3 regions of the Streptomyces sp. NPDC006294 genome follow, and region 1 is predicted to be linked to each of the others. Evidence: riboswitches for the same ligand, from Rfam matches in the RefSeq annotation. Region 1 holds a riboswitch; each other region holds the start of a gene.
What was found. A riboswitch is a leader RNA that binds a small molecule or an ion and turns the genes downstream of it on or off. The one in region 1 is predicted to bind cyclic di-AMP.
Positions count from the first base shown of each region.

Region 2: it holds a riboswitch for cyclic di-AMP, as region 1 does, so the genes downstream of both, ACFYOP_RS25585 (transglycosylase family protein) here and ACFYOP_RS18885 (LysM peptidoglycan-binding domain-containing protein) in region 1, are expected to answer to the same signal.
Region 3: it holds a riboswitch for cyclic di-AMP, as region 1 does, so the genes downstream of both, ACFYOP_RS23610 (NlpC/P60 family protein) here and ACFYOP_RS18885 (LysM peptidoglycan-binding domain-containing protein) in region 1, are expected to answer to the same signal.

Region 1 covers NZ_JBIAHV010000009.1:346,455-354,049, reverse strand. The annotation lists gene ACFYOP_RS18895 (glutamate--cysteine ligase) at 168-1,646, shown strand; gene ACFYOP_RS18890 (cellulose binding domain-containing protein) at 1,849-4,578, shown strand; cyclic di-AMP (ydaO/yuaA leader) riboswitch at 4,988-5,145, shown strand; gene ACFYOP_RS18885 (LysM peptidoglycan-binding domain-containing protein) at 5,150-5,983, shown strand; gene ACFYOP_RS18880 (hypothetical protein) at 6,090-6,644, opposite strand; gene ACFYOP_RS18875 (hypothetical protein) at 6,768-7,322, shown strand; gene ACFYOP_RS18870 (right-handed parallel beta-helix repeat-containing protein) at 7,427-7,595, shown strand, end outside.
Region 2 covers NZ_JBIAHV010000015.1:58,671-66,265, forward strand. The annotation lists gene ACFYOP_RS25575 (cytochrome P450) at 1-202, shown strand, start outside; gene ACFYOP_RS25580 (transglycosylase family protein) at 409-1,341, shown strand; cyclic di-AMP (ydaO/yuaA leader) riboswitch at 1,612-1,798, shown strand; gene ACFYOP_RS25585 (transglycosylase family protein) at 1,805-2,491, shown strand; gene eno (phosphopyruvate hydratase) at 2,809-4,101, shown strand; gene ACFYOP_RS25595 (septum formation initiator family protein) at 4,225-4,704, shown strand; gene ACFYOP_RS25600 (DUF501 domain-containing protein) at 4,766-5,329, shown strand; gene ACFYOP_RS25605 (Ppx/GppA phosphatase family protein) at 5,326-6,306, shown strand; gene ACFYOP_RS25610 (VOC family protein) at 6,303-7,103, opposite strand.
Region 3 covers NZ_JBIAHV010000013.1:125,362-132,956, reverse strand. The annotation lists gene ACFYOP_RS23635 (PspC domain-containing protein) at 1-1,135, shown strand, start outside; gene ACFYOP_RS23630 (response regulator transcription factor) at 1,132-1,821, shown strand; gene ACFYOP_RS23625 (GNAT family N-acetyltransferase) at 1,838-2,593, opposite strand; gene ACFYOP_RS23620 (NlpC/P60 family protein) at 2,702-3,751, opposite strand; gene ACFYOP_RS23615 (hypothetical protein) at 4,096-4,449, shown strand; gene ACFYOP_RS23610 (NlpC/P60 family protein) at 4,511-5,689, opposite strand; cyclic di-AMP (ydaO/yuaA leader) riboswitch at 5,691-5,883, opposite strand; gene pcrA (DNA helicase PcrA) at 6,137-7,595, shown strand, end outside.

The DNA.
Region 1 (7,595 bases):
GGCGGACGGCCCCGGTGCTGCGCCGTCGGGGTGACACCACTGGGCCGACACCACTGCATCCGCCCGCGGGCACACCGCGTGCCCACCGCTGGTAGGCCCTGCCGGGGAGTGGGACGCTGAAGGGGAAGCCGTCTGCCCGACGAGACGCACAAGACTCGGGAGGGCCCATGGGGCGTGACGTCCCGGCGCTCGTCTTCACCCGGGACGACCGCCGCCGGTACCGCGACAAGATGCAGGCCTGCCTCGACACGTTCGCGCAGATGCTGCGCGAGGCACGGTTCGAGTCGGAGCGGCCGCAGGTGGGTCTCGAGATCGAACTGAACCTGGTCGACGCGGCCGGCGAGCCCACGATGCGGAACACCGACGTGCTCGAGGCGATCGCGGACCCGGCCTGGGACACCGAGCTGGGCCGGTTCAACCTGGAGATCAACATCCCGCCGCGGACTCTGACCGCGGGCGGCCCCTACGCCTGGGAGCAGGAGATCCGCGACGCCCTCAACCACGCCGAGCGGCGGGCGGCCAAGGTCGGGGCCCATCTGGCCATGGTCGGCATCCTCCCCACGCTGCGGCAGCGGGACGTGGGGGAGGCGGCGCTGTCGGAGAACCCGCGCTACCGGCTGCTCAACGAACAGATCTTCGCGGCCCGCGGGGAGGACCTGCGGATAGCGGTGGACGGGGTGGACCGGCTGCGCACGTACGCGGACACGATCACGCCGGAGGCGGCGTGCACCAGTACGCAGTTCCATCTCCAGGTCGCGCCCGACGAGTTCGCCGGCTACTGGAACGCCGCGCAGGCCATCGCCGGGGTGCAGGTCGCGCTCGCGGCGAATTCGCCGTTCCTCTTCGGCAAGGAGCTGTGGCGCGAGACCCGTATCCCGCTGTTCGAGCAGGCCACCGACACCCGGCCGGAGGAGATCAAGGTGCAGGGGGTGCGGCCGCGGGTGTGGTTCGGCGAGCGGTGGATCACGAGCGTCTTCGATCTCTTCGAGGAGAACGTGCGCTACTTCCCGGCCCTGCTGCCCCTGTGCGAGGACGAGGACCCGCGTGAGACGCTCGACGGCGGGGACACCCCCGACCTCTCCGAACTCACCCTGCACAACGGCACCATCTACCGCTGGAACCGCCCCGTGTACGCCGTCAGTCACGGCAAGCCGCATCTGCGCGTCGAGAACCGGGTGCTCCCGGCCGGGCCCACCGTCGCCGACACCCTCGCCAACGGCGCCTTCTACTACGGCCTCACCCGCGCCCTCGTCGACGAGGAACGGCCGGTCTGGTCGCGGATGTCCTTCCAGGCGGCGGAGGACAATCTGCACGCCGCCGCCCGGCACGGCATCGACGCCCTCCTGTACTGGCCCGGGATGGGCGAGGTCCCGGTGGCCGAACTCGTACTGCGACGCCTGCTGCCCCTGGCCCACCGGGGGCTCGAGGTCTCCGGCATGGACTCGGCGTGGCGGGAGCCGCTGCTGGGCATCATCGAGCAGCGCTGTGTCACCGGACGCAACGGGGCGGTGTGGCAGGCGGAGATGTACCACCACATCGATGCCACGTCCCGCGTCGACCATCATGAGGCGCTGCGCCTGATGACACGGCAGTACCTCGACTACATGCATCTGAACGCCCCGGCGCACACCTGGCCGGTCGACTGAGCACACCGGACACCGGACACCGGGCACGGCATTCATCGGATGAGTGCGGCGCTGTCCGGTGCGGCAGCCCTGCGGCACCCCTTCTCCCCGGCGGTCCGCCCCGCTACCATCGTCCGCACTGGGAGCGCTCCCACTCCGTGCACCACTCCGCACCCCGTCTCGTACCGCCATCCTGGCGGTCCCGCTCGGAGAGGACGTTTCCGTGCGCAGAAGCGCCAGACCATTCGCCGCCCTACTGGCGGCCCTGACCCTGACGGCCGGGCTGTTCGCCACCGGCACTCCGGCCGCGGCCCGCCCCACGGCACCCGCGCCGGCCGCAGAGCCATCCGATGTGTCCGCCTCCGCGAACACGGCCACGCATACCGCCGCGGACACCTACACGTGGAAGAACGTGCGCATCGACGGTGGCGGCTTCGTGCCCGGCATCGTCTTCAACCGGTCGGAGAAGAACCTCGCGTACGCCCGTACCGACATCGGCGGCGCCTACCGCTGGAACCAGGCGGCGAAGGAATGGACCCCGCTGCTCGACTGGGTCGACTGGGACCGATGGGGCTGGACCGGCGTCGCGAGCCTCGCCTCCGACGCGGTGGACCCGGACAAGGTGTACGCCGCCGTCGGCACGTACACCAACAGCTGGGACCCCACCAACGGCGCCGTCCTGCGCTCGTCCGACCGCGGCGCGACCTGGAAGGCGGCCGTCCTCCCCTTCAAGCTCGGCGGGAACATGCCGGGCCGCGCCATGGGGGAGCGCCTCGCGGTGGACCCCCACAAGAACTCCGTGCTCTACCTGGGCGCGCCCAGCGGCAACGGCCTCTGGCGGTCCACCGACTCCGGCGTGACCTGGTCGGAGGTCACCGCCTTCCCGAACCCGGGGAACTACGCCCAGGACCCGACCGACACCAGCGGGTACGCCAGTGACAACCAGGGCGTCGTGTGGGTGACCTTCGACGAGAGGTCCGGCAGCGCGGGCAGCGCCACGCGTGACATCTACGTCGGCGTCGCCGACAAGGAGAACACCGTCTACCGCTCGACCGACGCGGGCGCCACCTGGTCCCGGATCGCCGGACAGCCGACCGGACACCTGGCCCACAAAGGGGTCCTCGACTCCGCCACCGGCCACCTCTATCTGACCCTGAGCGACACCGGCGGCCCGTACGACGGTTCCACGGGGCGGATCGCCCGCTACGACACCGCCACGGGGCAGTGGACGGACATCAGCCCGACCGCGGAGGCCGACACCTACTCCGGCTTCAGCGGCCTCAGCGTGGACCGGCAGCGGCCCGGCACCCTGATGGCCACGGCGTACAGCTCCTGGTGGCCCGACACCCAGATCTTCCGCTCCACGGACAGCGGCGCGACCTGGACCAGGGCCTGGGACTACACGGGCTATCCCAACCGGTCCTTCCGCTACACCCAGGACGTCTCCGCCGTCCCCTGGCTCACCTGGGGCGCGAACCCGTCACCCCCGGAGGTCGCACCCAAGCTCGGCTGGATGACGGAGGCGCTGGAGATCGACCCGTTCGACTCCGATCGGATGATGTACGGCACGGGCGCGACGATCTACGGCACCCAGAATCTGCGCACCTGGGACAGCGGCGGGAAGATCCTGATCACGCCGATGGTCAAGGGGCTCGAGGAGACGGCCGTCAACGACCTGGCGAGCCCGCCGTCGGGTGCGCCGCTGCTCAGCGGCCTGCTCGACATCGGCGGCTTCCGCCACACCGACCTCGACGCCGTGCCCGAGCTGATGTTCACCCGGCCGAACATGTCGGCGACCACGAGCCTGGACTTCGCGGAGGCCGCTCCCGACACCGTCGTACGGGTCGGCAACGCCGACGCCGCCCCGCACGTCGCGTTCTCCACGGACAACGGCGCCAACTGGTTCCAGGGCTCGCAGCCCGCCGGCGTGACGGGCGGCGGCACGGTCGCCGCCGCGGCGGACGGCAGCGGTTTCGTCTGGAGCCCGGACGGCGCCGGAGTGCACCACACGACCGGCTTCGGCAGCTCATGGGCGGCGTCCAGCGGCATCCCGGCAGGGGCGATCGTCGAATCGGACCGCGAGAACCCGAACAAGTTCTACGGCTTCAAGGCCGGGACCTTCTACGTGTCGGCCGACGGGGGAGCCACCTTCACCGCCAAGGCGTCCGGCCTTCCGGCAGAGGGCAATGTCCGCTTCAAGGCGGTTCCGGGCGCGGAGGGGGACATCTGGCTCGCGGGCGGCGCGGCGACCGGGACGTACGGGCTGTGGCACTCCACGGACTCCGGCGCGACCTTCGCGAAGGTCTCCGGCGTGGAAGAGGCGGACGCGGTCGGCTTCGGCAAGGCGGCGGCCGGCGCCTCGTACCAGACGCTCTTCGCCAGCGCGAAGATCGGCGGAGTCCGCGGCATCTTCCGCTCCACGGACGCGGGAGCGAGCTGGACGCGGATCAACGACGACGCGCACCAGTGGGGGTGGACCGGCGCGGCGATCACCGGCGACCCGCGGGTCTTCGGCCGGGTGTACGTGGCCACCAACGGGCGCGGCATCATCTACGGGGAGTCGTCGGACGGTGACGGCGGCGGCGACCCGGGCCCCGGTCCGGGTCCCGACCCGGACGAGCCGCCCGCGGACGCGGACTGCACGGTGACGTACAAGGTCACCAACCAGTGGTCGGGCGGCTTCCAGGCCGATGTGACGCTCACCAACACGAGCGCCGCGGCCCTGAACGGCTGGCAGCTGCGCTGGACCTTCCCCGACGGGCAGAAGGTCGGCCAGATGTGGAATGCCACACACCGGCAGACCGGCGCTGAGGTGACGGCCGGCAACGTCTCCTGGAACGGAACGGTGGCCGCCGGCGCTTCCGTGAGCTTCGGCTTCACGGGCGAGTGGCCGGGCGAGAACGGCAGCCCCGACGCCTTCGCCCTGGGGGACGAGATCTGCACCGTCGGCTGAGACGGGCCGAGGGCGGCGCCGTGGGGTTCCTGGCCGACACCGGGAACCTCGCGGCGCTTTGGCGTTAATGTCCGTTATGAAGGATTTAGGCGAACTCGCACCGGAAGGTGAATTCCGGGCGATTGTTGCGAGTTGGCGCCGCGGAGACGGTGCCGCGATATGCGCGGTTGCACAGCCGTTCCGTGACGTCAGTCACCTGGCACTGTGCGACGGCAATGTCACCCGACCGCCACTTCCCTTTGCCGGGCGGGGATTTGAGTTCTTTGACGCGGCAATGACAATAGGAAATCACCCCCGCGAAAGCCTCTTTCTGGCGGTGATCGACAATTCGCCACTTGTTTCGCCGGGATGCTCTCGCTTACGGTCACCGTCAATCCGGGTGGACCGCCGAATCCTGCCGCCGTCCGGAAACCAGACCGCAACGACTCACGTACGGCAGGAGCGGGGGAACCAGGTAAGTCGCCGATCCGGGATCCGGAACGGCTCGGGGTGAAGCCGCATTCCCATGCGGCCGGGCATCTCCAGCCCGAACCCGACAGCTCACCTCGCAGGCGACGGAGAGGAATTCGCCATGCCCGCAAAGGGTAAGCACCGTCGTACCAAGTCCCGTTCGCTCACCCGCGGGATCATCGCCGCGAGCACCGGCGGCGCGGCCCTCGCCCTGCCGATCGTGGGCGCCACCACTGCTCAGGCCGCCCCGGCGCAGCCCGTCGTCGCCGAGCGGGCCGTGGCGCCCGCCGCCGTGGCCACGCCTGCCGCCGCCGCGAAGTCCGGCCCCGTGATCTATTCCGTGGTCGCGGGTGACTCCCTTTCCAAGATCGCCGACGTGCATTCCGTCGACGGCGGCTGGAAGCAGCTCTACAGGGACAACCGGAAGGCCGTCGGTGACGACCCGTCGCTGATTCACCCGGGTCTCGAGCTGACGATCGGCGCCGCTTCGAAAGCCAAGGAAAAGGCCGCGCCCAAGAAGGCCGACCGGACCGCGGAGACCGACCGCGCGGACCGCTCGGAGCGGAAGAGCGCGCCGGTGGCGAAGGCCGCCGCGGCGAAGACGGAGAAGGCCGCCGCGAAGCCCGCGTCCTACGCGAACAACCTCGACGGCTGGATCAAGGAATCGCTGGACATCATGGCCCAGCACGGAATTCCGGGAAGCTACGACGGAATTCACCGCAACATCATGCGTGAGTCCTCCGGCAACCCGATGGCCATCAACAACTGGGACATCAACGCCATCAACGGCACGCCCTCGAAGGGCCTGCTCCAGGTCATCCAGCCGACCTTCGACGCCTACCACGTCCCCGGCACCTCCTACGACCTGTACGACCCGGTCGCCAACATCACCGCCGCGTGCAACTACGCCGCCGACCGGTACGGCTCGATCGACAACGTGAACGGCCCCTACTGACAGAACCGTCGCGACGGCTGATCCGTCGCCCCGGTTCACCGGGCCGGTGCCCGGGACGCGTCCCCCACGCGTCCCGGGCACCGGCGTTTGCCGTGTGCCTCGCCGCTCAACCCCGCAGGGCCACATGGAACGAGGAGAGCCACAGCACGACGGCGGCCCCCGCCCCGACCACCACACGCACGGTCTCGCCCGGCGACCCGGCCGCGGCGACCACGGCGCCGACGACCGCGACGGCCGTCAGCAGCACGCCCGTCCACGTGTACTGCCACTGGTCGAAGAGGCGGGCGAGCGGAAAGAAGTGCAGCCCCACCACGAGGCAGATCCCCGGCGGGATCAGCTCCGCGTGCCCCGTCGCGTTCGCCGTGGCGATCACCGCGAACACGGCGACGACCTCGAGCCCGTTGACCAGCCCCACCCCGCGGTTCCACTTCTCCGGCAGCCGCACCACGCGCCGGGCCGGCCCCGCCGCCCCGCGGAACGCCAGGGCCACGGCCGCGCCGGTCAGTACGGCCCCGACCGCACCGACGGCGACGGCCACCGGCATCGAGGCGATCCCGGAACCGGCGGCGAACGCCCACACCAGGGCGAACGCGGCGAGCACTGTCGCCCCACGACGGCGCAGATTCTGTGTGAGCGTCAGGCATTCCGTGTCCGTTGTCATGTCCCGGAGGCTACAGCGATCACTTGCCCGTCCGGCGGGGCCAGGGGCCCTGAGCGCCGGGTTCCGGCGTCGGGCGCGCCGGTGCATTGGTCTCGTACAGGTTCGTCGTCCATACTGCCCGCCGTGGAGCAGCAGATAGATCCGAAGCCGAAGATCGACATCGCCGCGGGCACGGACCCGGCGTTCGTGCCGGGCCTCACCGGGCCCCCGCCTGCCGTGAAGGAGGGGAACGAGGAGGCCGCCGAGCCGGAGGACGAGAAGCCGGAGCCGGAGCCGGAGCCGGAGTCCGAGCCGGCGGCCGACGCCGACACCGCGCCGGACGCGGAGGCGGCCCCCGACGCGGAATCGGAAACCGACACCGACCCGCAGGACACCGCGCCGGAAGACGCCGCGGCCGAAGGGCCCGTCTTCGAGGCGAGCGACCGCCGCGGGTCGATCGCCGCCGACCGGTCCGGTGTCCGCTTCACCCTGGACGACCAGGCGGCGGAATTCACCTGGGCCGAGATCGGCGCCGTCGAGGTGAAGCCGGCCCGCTTCGGCCGCCGGTTCACGGTCACCGTCCATGTGGCGGCCAACCGCTGGTTCAACGCCGACGTCGAGGCGCCGGCCAGGGGACGGCTGAAGGAGTGGGCCGAAGAGCTGGACGCGGTCCTCGACGCCTACTTCGAAGAGGGCTGAATGCCGTCCTGATGGCCGCAGGGCCACGTCTGGGTGGGCGCGACACAGGCTCTCCCAGGCGTGGTTTGTGTCGATTTTGCCGCGAATGCGCATAGCTTCGTTTTATGACAAAGCGACAAACGACCCTGCTCGGATGCGCGGCTCTGCTCGTCGTGTCCGGCCTCGGCGCGGCGGCTCCCGCCCGCGCCGCCGTCACCCACCAGGTCCAGCCGGGCGAGTCCGTCCAGGCAGCCGTGGACGCCGCGAAACCCGGCGACACGATCGAGATCGCCG
Region 2 (7,595 bases), on a different contig from region 1:
TCTGGGGTACGGCCACGGCATCCACTACTGCCTCGGCGCCCCGCTCGCCCGGCTCGAGGGGCAGACCGCGCTGGCCACCCTGCTCCGCAGAATGCCGGACTTGCGGCTTGCGGGGGATCCGGCCGATTTGCGGTGGCGTGGGGGGCTCATCATGCGCGGATTGCGCACTCTGCCCGTTGAGTTCACGGTGCAAACAAACTGACGCTGCGTCAAGTCTGTGACTTTCACGTGATCTCCGCTGCATCGACTTGTGACTCACGTTCGAATGCGACTACGTTCACCGTCACTCGGCAGGCATCAGCAGGCCGCAGGATTCTCAGCTGTCACGCGAAAGGCAACCGCATGCTCTCCGGGAACGGACGACACCGCCGACCCCGCCAGGCTCCGGCCCTCATCGTCGCGGCAGGGGTGACCGGTTCGGCCATCGCGATCCCGCTGCTCGGCGCGGGCTCGGCGTCCGCGGCCGACGCCGGCACCTGGGACCGCGTCGCGGAGTGCGAGAGCGGCGGGGCGTGGAGCGCCGACTTCGGCAACGGCTACTACGGCGGGCTGCAGTTCTCGCAGGAGACCTGGGCCGCGTACGGCGGCACCGCCTACGCGCCGAGCGCCGACCTCGCGAGCCGCTCGCAGCAGATAGCGGTCGCGGAGAAGGTCCTCGCCGCCCAGGGTCCCGGCGCCTGGCCCGCCTGCGGTCCGCTCGCCGGGCTCCAGGACGACGGCACCGACACCGGCGTCGACCCGGGCATCCTGCCGCTGCCGAAGCAGAGCGACGCGCCGGACGGCGAGCCGTCGCCCGACGCTTCCGATTCTCCCGACGACCCGCTCGACGTCCGCGAGCCGACCGGCCCGGCGGGCGACAAGCCCGCCGAGGGCTCGGCGGACGACTCGGACCCCACGGGCGGCTCCGGCGCGCCGGACACCCGTGACGCGGGCACGCCCTCCGGCGACGCGACCGACCGGCCGGCGACCGGGGGCGACACCCGCACGGCGCCCACGGACGACGCCACCGGGGCGGCCCCGTCCGGCGAGACGCCGACCGGCACCGGCAAGCACCGCGGTGCGCCGGGCGACGAGTCCGCCACGGGCGGTTCGGAGGGCGTACGCGAGGACGGCCGCCATGCCTCACGGGGTGACGGCGCGGGCCGCAAGGGTGACGTCGGGGCAACCGCCCCGGGCTCGTACACCGTTCAGCCCGGCGACAATCTGTGCGACATCGCCGCCGCGGAAGAGGTGCCCGGCGGGTGGCCGGCCCTCTACGAGGCGAACGAGAAGACGGTCGGATCCGACCCGGACCTCATCCTGCCCGGTCAGAGCCTCGACCTGAGCCTGGGTCAGGGCTAGTTCACGCGGCGGTTCATGGGCTTATGTCCGCTTCGTTCGAGTGAGACAAGGGTCTCTTCGCCCCAACTGGGGTGCAACGCCCCACGAATTCGGCCACTCCGCCCCTCACCTGCGAAAACGGACATCTTCGGGTGGTCGGTTCGGGCGTTTTCTCCCCGATGTTCGACTTTGAACATCGGGGAGTCCTGTGTCTACGGTCTGAACCGCTCGCCACCGCGGGCACCGTCGACCGATACGCCGAATCCTGCCGTCGGTCGGGGGGAACAGTCGTCGCTCAGAGCGCCGAAGGCAGGAGCGGGGGACCCAAGGTAAGCGCCGGGGCCGTTCGCCCGGATCGAGAGATCCGGCGGACCGGAGCCGGCTGGGGGTGAAGCCCGTACGTCCCACGGACGTACGGCCGGGCAACTCACAGGCCCGAACCCGACAGCTCACCTCGTAGGCGTCGGTGAGGAGAAGTTCCATGCTGCGTTCTTCCGGCAAGGCCAAGCACCGTCGTCCGTCGAAGGTCACCCGTCTCGTCGCGCTCGCCGGTGTCGCCGGCGCCGCCATCGCCGCCCCGGTTCTCGGCGCGACCTCCGCCTCCGCCGCCACCGCTTCCGAGTGGGACGCCGTCGCCCAGTGCGAGTCCGGCGGCAACTGGTCCATCAACACGGGCAACGGCTACTACGGCGGTCTGCAGTTCTCCGCCTCCACCTGGGCCGCGTACGGCGGCACCGCGTACGCCTCGACCGCCGACCAGGCGTCCAAGGTCCAGCAGATCGAGATAGCCGAGAAGGTCCTGGCCGGCCAGGGCAAGGGCGCCTGGCCGAGCTGCGGCGTCGGCCTGTCCAGCGCCTCCTACGGCGGCGGCTCCGCCGAGGCCGCGCCCGCGCAGCCGTCCCAGGAGCGCTCCGAGGCGCCCACCACGCGCTCCGAGCGCACCGAGGCCCCCGCCCCGGCCCCGAAGGCCGAGCGGCCCGCCGCCGCTCCGAAGGCCAAGGGCTTCAAGAAGGGTGACGGCGAGTACAAGGTCGAGGCCGGCGACACCCTCGGCAAGATCGCGCAGGCCGAGAAGGTCGAGGGCGGCTGGGAGAAGCTGTTCGAGCTGAACAAGGACATCGTCGAGGACGCCGACGTGATTTACCCGGGCCAGCAGCTCCACCTGCGCTGACCCGCCCCTGCCTCCCACGGTCCGGCGGTCGTGGGAGGCGCCCGTCTGTCGAACGGGACCCGAGCACCCCGGTCCGGCGCGCCTTCCCCCGTACGCGCCGGGCCGGGGCCCGTTCCGTCGAGGGGTCGGGGTCTGCCGGAGGAAGCGGGTTACCCGCTGGTAGGAACCATCCTGTTTGTCCGGTCACAAGGGGCTTGATGCCCTTTTTCGTCCCAGGGGGCGGGCATCGGCCGGGCCTTTGCCGCCGGGGCGGTTAGGCTCTTGCCGCAAGGCCAAGCAGACCTCTGCACTTTTCTCGCGTCACATCCCAGAAGGAGATGCTCGTGCCGTCCATCGACGTCGTCGTAGCCCGGGAAATCCTGGACTCCCGAGGCAACCCCACGGTCGAGGTCGAGGTTGGCCTCGACGACGGCAGCACGGGTCGTGCTGCAGTTCCGTCCGGCGCCTCCACCGGTGCGTTCGAGGCTCTCGAGCTCCGCGACGGTGACCAGAACCGCTACCAGGGCAAGGGCGTCGAGAAGGCCGTCCTCGCCGTCATCGAGCAGATCGGCCCGGAGCTCGTCGGCTACGACGCCACCGAACAGCGCCTGATCGACCAGGCGATGTTCGACCTGGACGCCACCCCGGACAAGTCCTCGCTCGGCGCCAACGCCATCCTCGGCGTCTCCCTCGCCGTCGCGCACGCCGCCTCCGAGGCCTCCGACCTGCCGCTCTTCCGCTACCTTGGCGGCCCGAACGCGCACCTGCTGCCCGTTCCGATGATGAACATCCTGAACGGCGGCTCGCACGCCGACTCCAACGTGGACATCCAGGAGTTCATGATCGCGCCGATCGGCGCCGAGTCGTTCTCCGAGGCGCTGCGCTGGGGCACCGAGGTCTACCACACCCTCAAGAAGGTCCTGAAGCAGAAGGGCCTGTCCACCGGCCTCGGCGACGAGGGCGGCTTCGCGCCGAACCTCGACTCCAACCGCGCCGCCCTCGACCTCATCCTCGAGGCCGTCAAGGAGGCCGGCTACACCCCGGGCAAGGACATCGCGCTCGCGCTCGACGTCGCCGCGTCCGAGTTCTACAAGGACGGCTCCTACGAGTTCGAGGGCAAGTCCCGCTCGGCCGCCGAGATGACCGAGTACTACGAGGAGCTCGCCGCCTCGTACCCGCTGGTCTCCATCGAGGACCCGCTGTTCGAGGACGACTGGGACGGCTGGAAGGTCCTCACCGAGAAGCTGGGCACCAAGGTCCAGATCGTCGGCGACGACCTCTTCGTCACCAACCCGGAGCGCCTGGCCCGCGGCATCGACGAGAACGCCGCGAACGCGCTGCTCGTCAAGGTCAACCAGATCGGCTCGCTGACCGAGACCCTCGACGCCGTCGAGCTCGCCCAGCGCAGCGGCTTCAAGTGCATGATGTCCCACCGCTCCGGCGAGACCGAGGACGTCACCATCGCCGACCTGGCCGTCGCCACCAACTGCGGCCAGATCAAGACCGGCGCCCCGGCCCGCTCCGAGCGCGTCGCCAAGTACAACCAGCTGCTGCGCATCGAGGAGATCCTCGACGACGCGGCGGTGTACGCGGGCCGCAGCGCGTTCCCGCGGTTCAAGTACGAGGGCTGAGCACGGCCCGAGCGTCGCTGGGTCACCGGTGATCACCGGCTGACGCCCTGTCGTACGTACGTCCCCGGCCGCGGTCCCGTACCGTGTCCGGGGACGTCGGCGTGTGAAGGGGAGGCGAGTGGGATGGCGCGCAGGCCGGAAGCGGACAGGGTCTCCACCGCGACCAGGCTGCGGCTGCTCGGCGAGCAGACCGCCGCCCGCGTCTACCGCTCCCAGAACCGCCGCCAGGCCCGCCGCTCCCGGCTCACCGGCCGCGCGGCCTTTCTCGCCCTCGTCGTCTGCTCGCTCGTCGTGGCGCTCGCCTACCCGATGCGCCAGTACGTCTCCCAGCGGGCGGACATCGCCGAGCAGGAACGCCTCATGGACGAGGCGCGCGCACAGGTCGAGCAGCTCAAGGACGAGAAGGCGCGCCTCCAGGACGACATGTACATCCGGCGCCTCGCCCGCGCGCATCTGCACTACGTGGTCCCGGGAGAGACCGGTTTCACCATGATCGACCCCGAGGCCGCGGAGCGGGAGCGCGAAGAGAGCGGCGCGGCCGACCGGCCGTGGTACTCGAACGTATGGAACGGCGTGGACAGCGCCGACGGTCCGCAGCAGTAGCAGTAGCAGTAGCAGTAGCAGTACCTGGCAGCAGTAGCAGCAGTCACCGAACAAGGCAGGCATGGAAACCCCTCCTCCCACCACCGAACCCACCGAGCCCACGGACGCGGACGTCGCCGCGTTCAAGGAGCAGCTCGGCCGGCCGCCGCGCGGTCTGCGTTCGATCGCGCACCGCTGCCCCTGCGGGCAGCCCGACGTCGTCGAGACCGCTCCGCGGCTCCCCGACGGCACCCCCTTCCCGACGCTGTACTACCTGACGTGTCCGCGGGCCGCCTCCGCGATCGGCACGCTCGAGGCGAACGGCGTCATGAAGGAGATGACCGAACGCCTGGCGGCCGACCCGGAACTGGCCGCCGCGTACCGGGCCGCCCACGAGGACTACATCGCCCGCCGTGACGCCATCGAGGTCCTGGAGGGCTTCCCCAGCGCGGGCGGCATGCCGGACCGGGTGAAGTGCCTGCACGTCCTGGTCGGCCACTCGCTGGCGGCCGGCCCCGGGGTGAACCCGCTGGGCGACGAGGCGATCGCGATGCTGCCCGAGTGGTGGGCGAAGGGCCCGTGCGTGACCCCGGCCGGGACCGCGTGCGGGACGTCGGGCGGACAGGGAGAGGACGCCGCCGAATGACCCGCGTCGCCGCCGTCGACTGCGGCACCAACTCGATCCGTCTGCTCGTCGCGGACGTCGACCCCGCCACCGGCGCTCTCGTCGACCTCGACCGCCGGATGACGATCGTCCGCCTCGGCCAGGACGTCGACCGTACCGGCCGCCTCGCCCCCGAGGCGCTGGAGCGCACGTTCGCCGCCTGTCGCGAGTACGCCGCCGTGATCAAGGAGCACGGCGCGCGGCGTCTGCGCTTCGTCGCCACGTCCGCTTCCCGGGACGCCGAGAACCGGGACGACTTCGTCGCCGGTGTGCTCGGCATCCTCGGTGTGGAGCCGGAGGTGATCAGCGGCGACCAGGAGGCCGAGTTCTCCTTCACCGGCGCCACGAAGTCCCTCGACGGCCGCTCCGACATCGCCAAGCCCTGTCTGGTGGTCGACATCGGCGGCGGCTCCACCGAGTTCGTCGTCGGCGAGGAGCACGCCGGCGCCGCCCGGTCCGTCGACATCGGTTGCGTACGGATGACCGAGCGGCACGCGCCGGACAGCCCGGCGACGCCGGAACAGATCGCCGCGATCACCGCGGACATCGAGGCGGCGCTCGACGAGGTCGAGAAGACGGTGCCCATCCGCGAGGCCCACACGCTCGTCGGGCTCGCCGGCTCGGTGACCACGGTCGCCGGGATCGCGCTGGGTCTCGACGCGTACGACTCCGCGGCCATCCACCACTCGCGGATCTCCTTCGAGCAGGTCGAGGAGATCACCACCATGCTGCTGAACTCCACGCACGACGAGCGCGCTGCGATCGGCGTGATGCACCCCGGCCGCGTCGACGTCATCGCGGCCGGGGCGCTGGTGCTGCGCACGGTCATGCGGCGCATCGGCGCCCGCGAGGTGGTCGTGAGCGAACACGACATCCTCGACGGCATCGCCTACAGCATCGCGAACGAGGACCGCGGCCAGGGTCGGTCGTCGGATCAGGCCGGACCAGTGAGGCCCTAGGTCGCGGGGGCCGGCTCCGGGGTGAGGACCACGAACTCCGCCCCGGCCGGGTCGTTGCACACCGCCAGGCGGCCGACGCCCTCCGCGTCCTCGGGGCCCATCGAGACCGAGCCGCCCTTCTCGCGTACGAGGGCGACCGTGGCGTCGCAGTCGGCGGTACCGAAGACGGGGTGCCAGTACGGCCGCGCGTCGCCGGACGCGAACATGTCGGGGACCGCCATGACGCCGCCGAACATCCGTTCCGGGGGGCAGTCCTTGGGCGTCACCATCGTGTACGTCCCGCCGCCGCCGGGGAGTTCCATGTCCTGACCGGTCCAGCCGAAGACGCGGCCGTAGAAGTCCTGCGCGGCCTTCGAGTCGGTGGTGTAGAGCTCGATCCAGCCGAGACTGCCGGGGCCGTCCACGGCCTCGACACCGGGGTAGCTGCCGGGCTGCCAGACTGCGAACTGGGCGCCCTGCGGGTCGGTGACCTGGGCGAACCGGCCCTCGTCCGCCACCTCGGACGGCGGGGTGCGGACGGCGCCCCCGGCCTCCTCGACCGCCTTGACGGTGGCTTCGATGTCCGGCGTGTGGAAGTAGACCATCCAGGCCGACCGGGCGCCCTCCTCGGTGAGCTGCCCGACCGCGCCCACCGCCTTGCCGTCGAGGCGGAACGCCTTGTAGCTGGTCATCTCCTCGTCGAAGGCCTGGGCCTGCCAGCCGAACACGGCGCCGTAGAAGGCGGCGGCCGCGTCGATGTCGGGCGCGCCCAGGTCGAGCCAGGCGGGCGAGCCGGGGACGAAGTCAGTGGTGATCACTCGATGCCCTTTCTCCGTGATTCAGCCGGTGCTGACCGGGTTCTGTGGATATGCCACATCCTGGCCACATCCTGGAGTCAGCCTGGCACCGCGCCCGGACCCTCGCCCGTCGACCCGCGCAGGGGGGTTCGCGGCCGCTTTTCCGGCCGCCCCGTCGACCCTCGCGGGAAAGTTCGTGAACTTCTTCACAAGGAAAACCGGGCCGAGGGACCCGTCGGAGGCTCGAAAGCCCTCCCATGCCCGCCTGTTGGGACCGGAACAGCACATTCGAAGGTGCATGGATGCTTGCGCCCCCAGCGTGCAAGGGGCGGTGGTCTACCCGCCCGCACGCCCTGGGGGCCAGCTCAGAGGGGTGGTCAACGTTTCCGGCCGCACCCCGGTTCCCCGTGGAGGTCATGACCTCGGTCACGTGGGCGGGGCAGTGTAGCAGAGTGGGGGGAAGAGCTTGTGAAGGGGCTCACGAGCGCCCCCTCCGAGGGGGGTGGATACTCG
Region 3 (7,595 bases), on a different contig from region 1:
GCGGCTGGTCTTCCTCGGACTGTTCCTGGCCGACGGACTCGGCGCCGTCCTCTACGCGGTGTTCTGGATCGTCGTGCCCCTCGGGGTCGGCGGCCGGACCCACGAGCCGCGCTCGGTGTTCGAGACCACCCCCGACGGGCGCCGCAGGCTGCGCAAGCCCGACAAGGGGCAGCTCTTCGCGATGCTCGCGCTCCTGTTCGGCGCCGCGGTCTTCATCGGCAACGTCGACATGCGCGGCAGCAACCGCTACGTGTGGCCGACGCTGCTCATCGGCGCCGGCGTCGTCCTGGTCTGGCGGCAGGCGGACAACGCCCGCCGCGCCCGCTGGACCGACGTCGGCCGTCGCCGGCGGCTGCTCCAGCTGGCCCGGGCGCTGGCCGGTGTCGCGCTCGTCGGCATGGGCCTGACCGTCTTCATGGTGGTCCGCGGCTCCGCCGCCCAACTGGGCAACGTGCTGACCGCCGCGGTCGCCGTCATCGCCGGTGTCGCGCTGCTCGCGGGGCCCTGGCTGGTGCGGATGACGCAGGACCTCTCCGAGGAACGAACGATGCGCATCCGTGCCCAGGAGCGGGCCGAGGTCGCCGCGCACGTCCACGACTCCGTGCTGCACACCCTCACCCTGATCCAGCGGAACGCCGACGACGGCGGGGAGGTCCGCCGACTCGCCCGCGCCCAGGAGCGGGAGCTGCGAAACTGGCTCTACCGGCCGGAGGGCACCGGCAAGGAAGAGGACGAGGAGCCCGGCACCCTCGCGGAGGCGGTCAAGAGGACGGCCGCCGAGGTCGAGGACAAGCACGGCGTCCCGCTCGAGGTCGTCGTCGTCGGCGACTGCCCCCTCGACGAGAAGCTGGCGGCACAGATGCAGGCCGCGCGCGAGGCGATGGTCAACGCCGCCAAGTACGGTGGCGCGGGAGGGGCGGTGCAGGTGTTCGCGGAGGTCGAGGGCCGTACGGTCTTCGTGTCCGTACGGGACCGGGGGCCCGGCTTCGACCTGGACGCCGTGCCGGAGGACCGGATGGGCGTCAGAGAATCGATCATCGGCCGTATGCAGCGCAACGGCGGGACGGCGCGGCTGCGCTCCGTGCCCGGGGACGGTACGGAAGTGGAGCTCGAGATGGAGAGGGCGGACGGATGACCGAGGCCGCAGAACAGACCGAGGAGCGACGGGTACGGGTCGTGCTCGTCGACGACCACCGGATGTTCCGCACCGGTGTGCAGGCCGAGATCGGGGAGACCGAGCGGACGGGCGTCGAGGTCGTCGGTGAGGCAGCCGACGTCGACCAGGCGGTCACCGTGATCACGGCGACCCGGCCGGAGGTCGTCCTGCTCGACGTGCATCTGCCCGGCGGCGGCGGGGTCGAGGTGCTGCGCCGCTGCGCCCCGCTGATGGGCGCCGCTCAGGACCCGGTGCGCTTCCTGGCGCTGTCGGTGTCCGACGCCGCGGAGGACGTGATCGGCGTGATCCGGGGCGGCGCCCGCGGCTATGTCACCAAGACCATCACCGGCACGGACCTGGTCGACTCGGTCTTCCGGGTGCAGGACGGCGACGCGGTGTTCTCGCCGCGGCTGGCCGGCTTCGTGCTGGACGCGTTCGCCTCCACGGACGCGCCGCCGGTCGACGAGGACCTGGACCGGCTGACGCAGCGGGAGCGGGAGGTGCTGCGGCTGATCGCGCGCGGGTACGCGTACAAGGAGATCGCCAAGCAACTGTTCATCTCGGTGAAGACGGTCGAGTCGCATGTCTCCGCCGTGCTGCGCAAGCTCCAGCTCTCCAACCGGCACGAGCTGACCCGGTGGGCGACGGCCCGCCGCCTGGTGTGACGGGCCGCCGGCCGGTTCAGCTCAGCGACATGTCGGTCTTGTCGCCGACCCGGGTGTAGCCGACGGCGGCGTAGACGCGTTCGACGTCCGCGTCGCCGGGCTCCAGCCAGACCGTGCGGCAGCCCCGCTCGAAGGCCCGGGCCGTCAGATAGGCGGACAGGGCGGCGCCGATGCCCCTGCGGCGGTGCGAGGCGGCGACCGCGAGGCCGGTCAGTTCGCTGAGGCCGCCGACGGGGATCGAGCAGCTGCCCGCGGCGACCGGGGCGCCGTCCGTGTCGTCCATGGCCAGCGCCGCGACGCCGCCGCCCTCCGTGACGCGCCGCAGGGCCGCGATCTCGCCCTCCGTCACCTCGCCGTCCATGCCGTAGCCCGCGTGCTGCACGGCGGCCGCGGCGCGGTGGCCGGCCTCGTCGGTCAGCACCGTGCGGGTGATGCCGGGCACCGGCGGCGGCGTCACCAGTGCCTCGGGGGAGCAGGCGAGCAGCGGGGCGCGCCGCTCGACGGTGAACCCGGCGGCCAGCAGCGCCGGTTCGAGGGCGGGTGCGCAGGACGGCAGGAACTCCAGGCGCGGCAGCCGGTCCCGTTCGCGGAAGGCCTCGACCAGTGCCTTGATGTCGCCGGGCGTGGGGTTCGCGCCGTGGTCGGGGACGGCGTAATTGACGGGCGGGATGGGCCAGTCGGCGTCGTAGCGGACCGTGAAGGGGCCGACACGCATGTGGCCGGGCGAGCGGCGTGCGAGGGTGCGCACATAGTTCTGGACGTCGACGTCCACGTGGTCTCCTGCCGGTCGGGCGACGGGGGCGGGGCCCCAGGATGGTGCCACCCGGACCGGGGCTCCCGCCAACGGATTACCGGCACGGACGGCACGGCGACACTGCCGTCACGCGGGACGGGCCGCCCCCGCGAACGGCATCTCGTCGATCGGCGCGATCCGCACCGGGGCGCCGGGCCGTGGCGCGTGGATCATCCTGCCGCCGCCGATGTAGAGCCCGACGTGCGAGACGCCCGAGTAGAAGAACACCAGGTCGCCCGGGGCGAGTCGGGAGCGGGGAACGCGTTCGCCGGCGTTGATCTGCGTGTACGTGGTGCGCGGCAGCGACACCCCGGCGGCGCGCCAGGCGGCCTGGGTGAGGCCCGAGCAGTCGTAGGAGCCGGGCCCCGTCGCGCCCCACACGTACGGCTTGCCGAGCGCCCCGTACGCGTACGCGACGGCCTGGGCGGCCCGGCTGTTCGGGGCCCGCAGCGGGCCACGGGGGGCGTCGGCGCGGTCGGCGCGGGCGGGCGCCCGGGTGGAGCCGCCGTCGTTGTACGCGGCGCGCTGCTCGGCGGTGAGCCTGGCCAGCAGCCGTTCGGCGGCCGCGAGTTTGCCGCGGACCGTGGCCTTGTGACGGGCCAGTTCCTTGCGGCGGGCCTCCAGCGTGGCGATCTTCTCCGCGGCCTGCTCCTGGAGGTCCGCCAGTTCTCTCAACTGCCGCCGGACCCCGGCGATCGTGGCGGCCTGCCGGGCGCCGACCCGTTCGGCGCGGGCGGCGCGCTCCAGATAGTCCTGTGGGTCGGAGGTGAGGGCGAGGCGCAGTCCGGGGTCCATGCCGCCGTCGCGGTACTGGGCGGTGGCGATCGAACCGAGGGCGTTGCGGGAGGCGTTGAGCCGCTCGGTCCTGCGCGCGGCCTCGTCGCGCAGCGCGTCGAGCGACCTGCGGGCGCTCGCCGTCTGCTCCTTGGCGCCGTTGTACTTCTCGGTGGCGGCCTCTGCCTCCCGGTACAGCCTGTCGACCCGGCTCTTGACCTGAGCGGGGGTGAGGCGGGGCTCGGCCTGGACCGTGCCCTCGAATGCGGTGCCGGTCGCCACGCCGGCGAGGGCGAGGGTGACCGCGGTACGGGCGGCCGGCCCGCTGAACAGGCGCGGCCTTGGTTTCCGGTGGGCTGCCACGAGGGCTTCCACGTCCTTCCGTCGATCGCTGCCCGCCGTTCGCGTCCGGCGGCGGGCCGCACAGGGGAGCGGCCCGCCGCCGGACATCCCGGCGGTGGCGGCCGAGTGCCGTCCGGCTGTACGACGGCTGGCGGGGAGTCGGCCACCTGGGGCAGGACGCTAGACGCCGCGGTCACGGGGACGGGACGGAAGGACCGCAAAGTATCGAAGATGGACACTTGGGACCGGTTGCCGACCGTCCCGGGGGCGTCGCGGTTCCGCATTGCCGTGGCCTGCCGACCGATGCGGCGGAGCGGGCACACCTGCCCGACGGGCGGTGGTATGGGGAGGGTTAGGCTCCGGCCATGGACGTACTCATCAATGTCTTCGTCGCCCTGCACATCATCGGTATCGCCTCGCTGCTGGGCGGATTCCTGACCCAGATGAAGGCGATGGGGGAGGGCACGGCCCGCTTCAACCCGGCGATGCTGCACGGCGCGCTGACCATGCTGGTCACGGGCGTGGCGCTGGTGGGTCTGAACCAGGCGGACGACCAGACGGTGAACAACCTCAAGATCGGCGTCAAGCTGGCGGTCCTGGTGGTGATCCTCGGCCTCGTCTACGTCAAGCGGGACGAGGAGAAGGTCGACAAGGCGCTGTTCGGCGCGGTCGGCGGCCTGACCATGGTCAACGTCTTCATCGCCACCCTCTGGACCTGATCCGGGCGGGACATGCCGGCGCCCGGGCGGCTCGACCGCCCGGGCACTCGTGCGAACGCGGTCAGGCGGGGCGGACGCTGCCGTAGATCGGCATGTAGAAGATGGACTCCTCGCGCACGTTCGTGCCCGGCTTGGGGGCGTGGATCATCTTGCCGTCGCCGATGTAGATCCCGACGTGGCTGATGTCGTCGTAGAAGAAGACCAGGTCGCCGGGGAGCAGATCCGCCGTCGCGACGCGGGTGCCGACCTTCACCTGGTCCCAGGTGGTGCGCGGCAGGTCCACCCCGGCCGCCTTCCAGGCGGCCGCGGTGAGGCCGGAGCAGTCGTACGAGCTCGGGCCCGTCGCTCCCCACACGTACGGCTTGCCGATCTGGGCGCGGGCGAAGGCCAGCACCTTGTCGGCCTTCGCCGCGTAGGTGCCGTCGTCCGTGCCGGTGCCCGTACCGGTGTCCGTTCCCGGGTCGGTCGTGCCGGGGTCCGTGCTCGGGGCCGTCTCGCGCTCCCGGGCCTGCCGCTCGGCCTCCGCCCTGGCGGCGGCCTCGGCCGCGGCCTTCGCCTCGGCCTTGCGGCGGGCCTCCTCCTCCTTCTTCCGCTCGATCGCGGCGAGCCGTGCCTTCTCCTCCGCCGTCAGCGTCGACAGCAGGGTGCGCGCCTCCGCGAGCTTGGTCTGCACCGTCTGCTTGCTGGTGCGCAGCGCCTCCTGGGAGTCCGTGAGGGACTCGAGACGCTTCGTCGCCGCCGTGCGCTGCTTGGCCGCCGCGGCCCGCTCGGTCTCGTACTCGGTGACCGCGGTGCGCTGCTGGGCCGTCATCCGGTCCATCAGCTGCGTCTGGTCGAAGTACGCCTGCGGGCTGTCCGCGAACATCAGCGCGGCGGTGGGCGTGACGGAACCGGTGCGGTACTGCGCGGCCGCGTAGTTGCCGAGCTCGCGGCGGGACTCGTTCAGCTTCTCGGTGCGCTTGGCCGCCTCGTCGAGGAGCCGGTCCACCTCTTGGCGCTTGTCCGCGGTGGCTTCCTTCGCCTTGTTGTACTCCTGCGTGGCGCTGCTGGCCTGCCGGTACAGGTCGTCGACCTTCTTCTGCACCTCTTCGATGCTGGGCTTCGGCTCGGCGGGCGCGGCGGTCGCGCTCTGCGTGGAGAGCAGGGTCACACCCGCGAGGGCTGCCGTGGTGAATCCGACGGCGGAGGACGGTTTGGTGCTTCGGCTGCGGGGCTTGCGATGCGACGCCAAGGCCGGCATCTCCTTCTTCCGTGGACCGCCTACCGGGTTAGCTGTCGGGTTCGGGCGAACGGAAGGTGCCCTACGGACCGAGTGGCGCGCGGTCCGATTCACCCCGGTGGTACTGGGTCCTCCCGCGTCGAGGACGGTGTCGGGAGGGTGGGTCCCCGGTTCCGAACTCCGTTGCCGGAGGCCGGATTCGGCGCAGGCCGCCCGTTCGGCGTGGTTCGCCGGGAGGGGTGCGGGCCGCCTGGTCGAGCACGCTAGCCAACTCGTGCAGCCGCTGTGAAGGTTGATGTTCGATATGTCCGATACATTTTCGTGACCTTTTTCGGCGCATGATCCCGTGCCAGCTCCCGGAGGCGGCTTCGTCGCCTGGCGGAATCGCGCCGTCACCCACCGTCGCCCGCTGCCGGTGTTCGGCGTGCGGCCACGGTTGTCGGTGGGGCAGCCTAGACTCGTTAAGCGATGAGCAGCCTCTTTGACGACAGCTTCCTGGCGGACCTCCAGCCCCAAGCGGACGAGCATCCGCCGCCGCCCGAGGACTCGGCTCCGGAGCAGATCCCGGACGACCTCTTCCAGGGCGCCTTCGACGTGCCCCCGGCCCGCGACGGGTACTACCGCGACGGCGCGCCGCGCCCTGTCGTGGACCCCGCCGCGCTCCTCGACGGGCTGAACGAACAGCAGCGCGCCGCTGTCGTGCACACAGGGTCACCCCTGCTCATCGTGGCCGGCGCCGGCTCCGGCAAGACGCGGGTGCTCACGCACCGCATCGCGCATCTGCTCGGGACCCGCCATGTGCACCCCGGCCAGATACTGGCGATCACCTTCACCAACAAGGCCGCCGGCGAGATGAAGGAGCGCGTCGAGCAGCTGGTGGGCCCGCGTGCCAACGCCATGTGGGTCATGACCTTCCACAGCGCGTGCGTGCGCATCCTGCGCCGCGAGTCCAAGAAGCTGGGCTTCACCTCGTCGTTCTCGATCTACGACGCCGCCGACTCGAAGCGGCTGATGTCGCTCGTCTGCCGCGATCTGGACCTCGACCCGAAGAAGTTCCCGCCGAAGTCCTTCAGCGCCAAGATCTCGAACCTGAAGAACGAGCTGATCGACGAGGAGACCTTCGCCGACCAGGCTCAGGACGGCTTCGAGAAGACGCTCGCAGAGGCGTACCGGATGTATCAGGCGCGGCTGCGCGAGGCCAACGCCCTGGACTTCGACGACATCATCATGACGACGGTCCATCTCCTCCAGGCGTTCCCGGACGTCGCCGAGCACTACCGCCGCCGCTTCCGGCACGTCCTCGTCGACGAGTACCAGGACACCAACCACGCGCAGTACACGCTCGTGCGCGAGCTGGTGGGGACCGGTTACGAGGACCTGGACCCGGCCGAGCTCTGCGTCGTCGGCGACGCCGACCAGTCGATCTACGCCTTCCGCGGCGCGACCATCCGCAACATCCTCCAGTTCGAGGAGGACTACCCGGACGCGACGACGATCCTGCTGGAGCAGAACTACCGCTCCACCCAGACGATCCTGTCCGCCGCCAACGCCGTCATCGAGCGCAACGAGTCCCGCCGGCCCAAGAACCTGTGGACCAACGCGGGCGAGGGCGCCCAGATCACCGGCTACGTCGCGGACACCGAGCACGACGAGGCCCAGTTCGTCGCCGACGAGATCGACCGGCTCACCGACCAGGGCGAGGCGCAGGCCGGCGACGTCGCCGTCTTCTACCGCACGAACGCCCAGTCGCGTGTCTTCGAGGAGATCTTCATCCGCGTCGGCCTGCCCTACAAGGTCGTCGGCGGGGTGCGCTTCTACGAGCGCAAGGAGGTCCGCGACGTGCTGGCCTATCTGCGCGTCCTCGCCAACCCCGAGGACAACGTCCCGCTGCGCCGCATCCTGAACGTGCCGAAGCGCGGCATCGGCG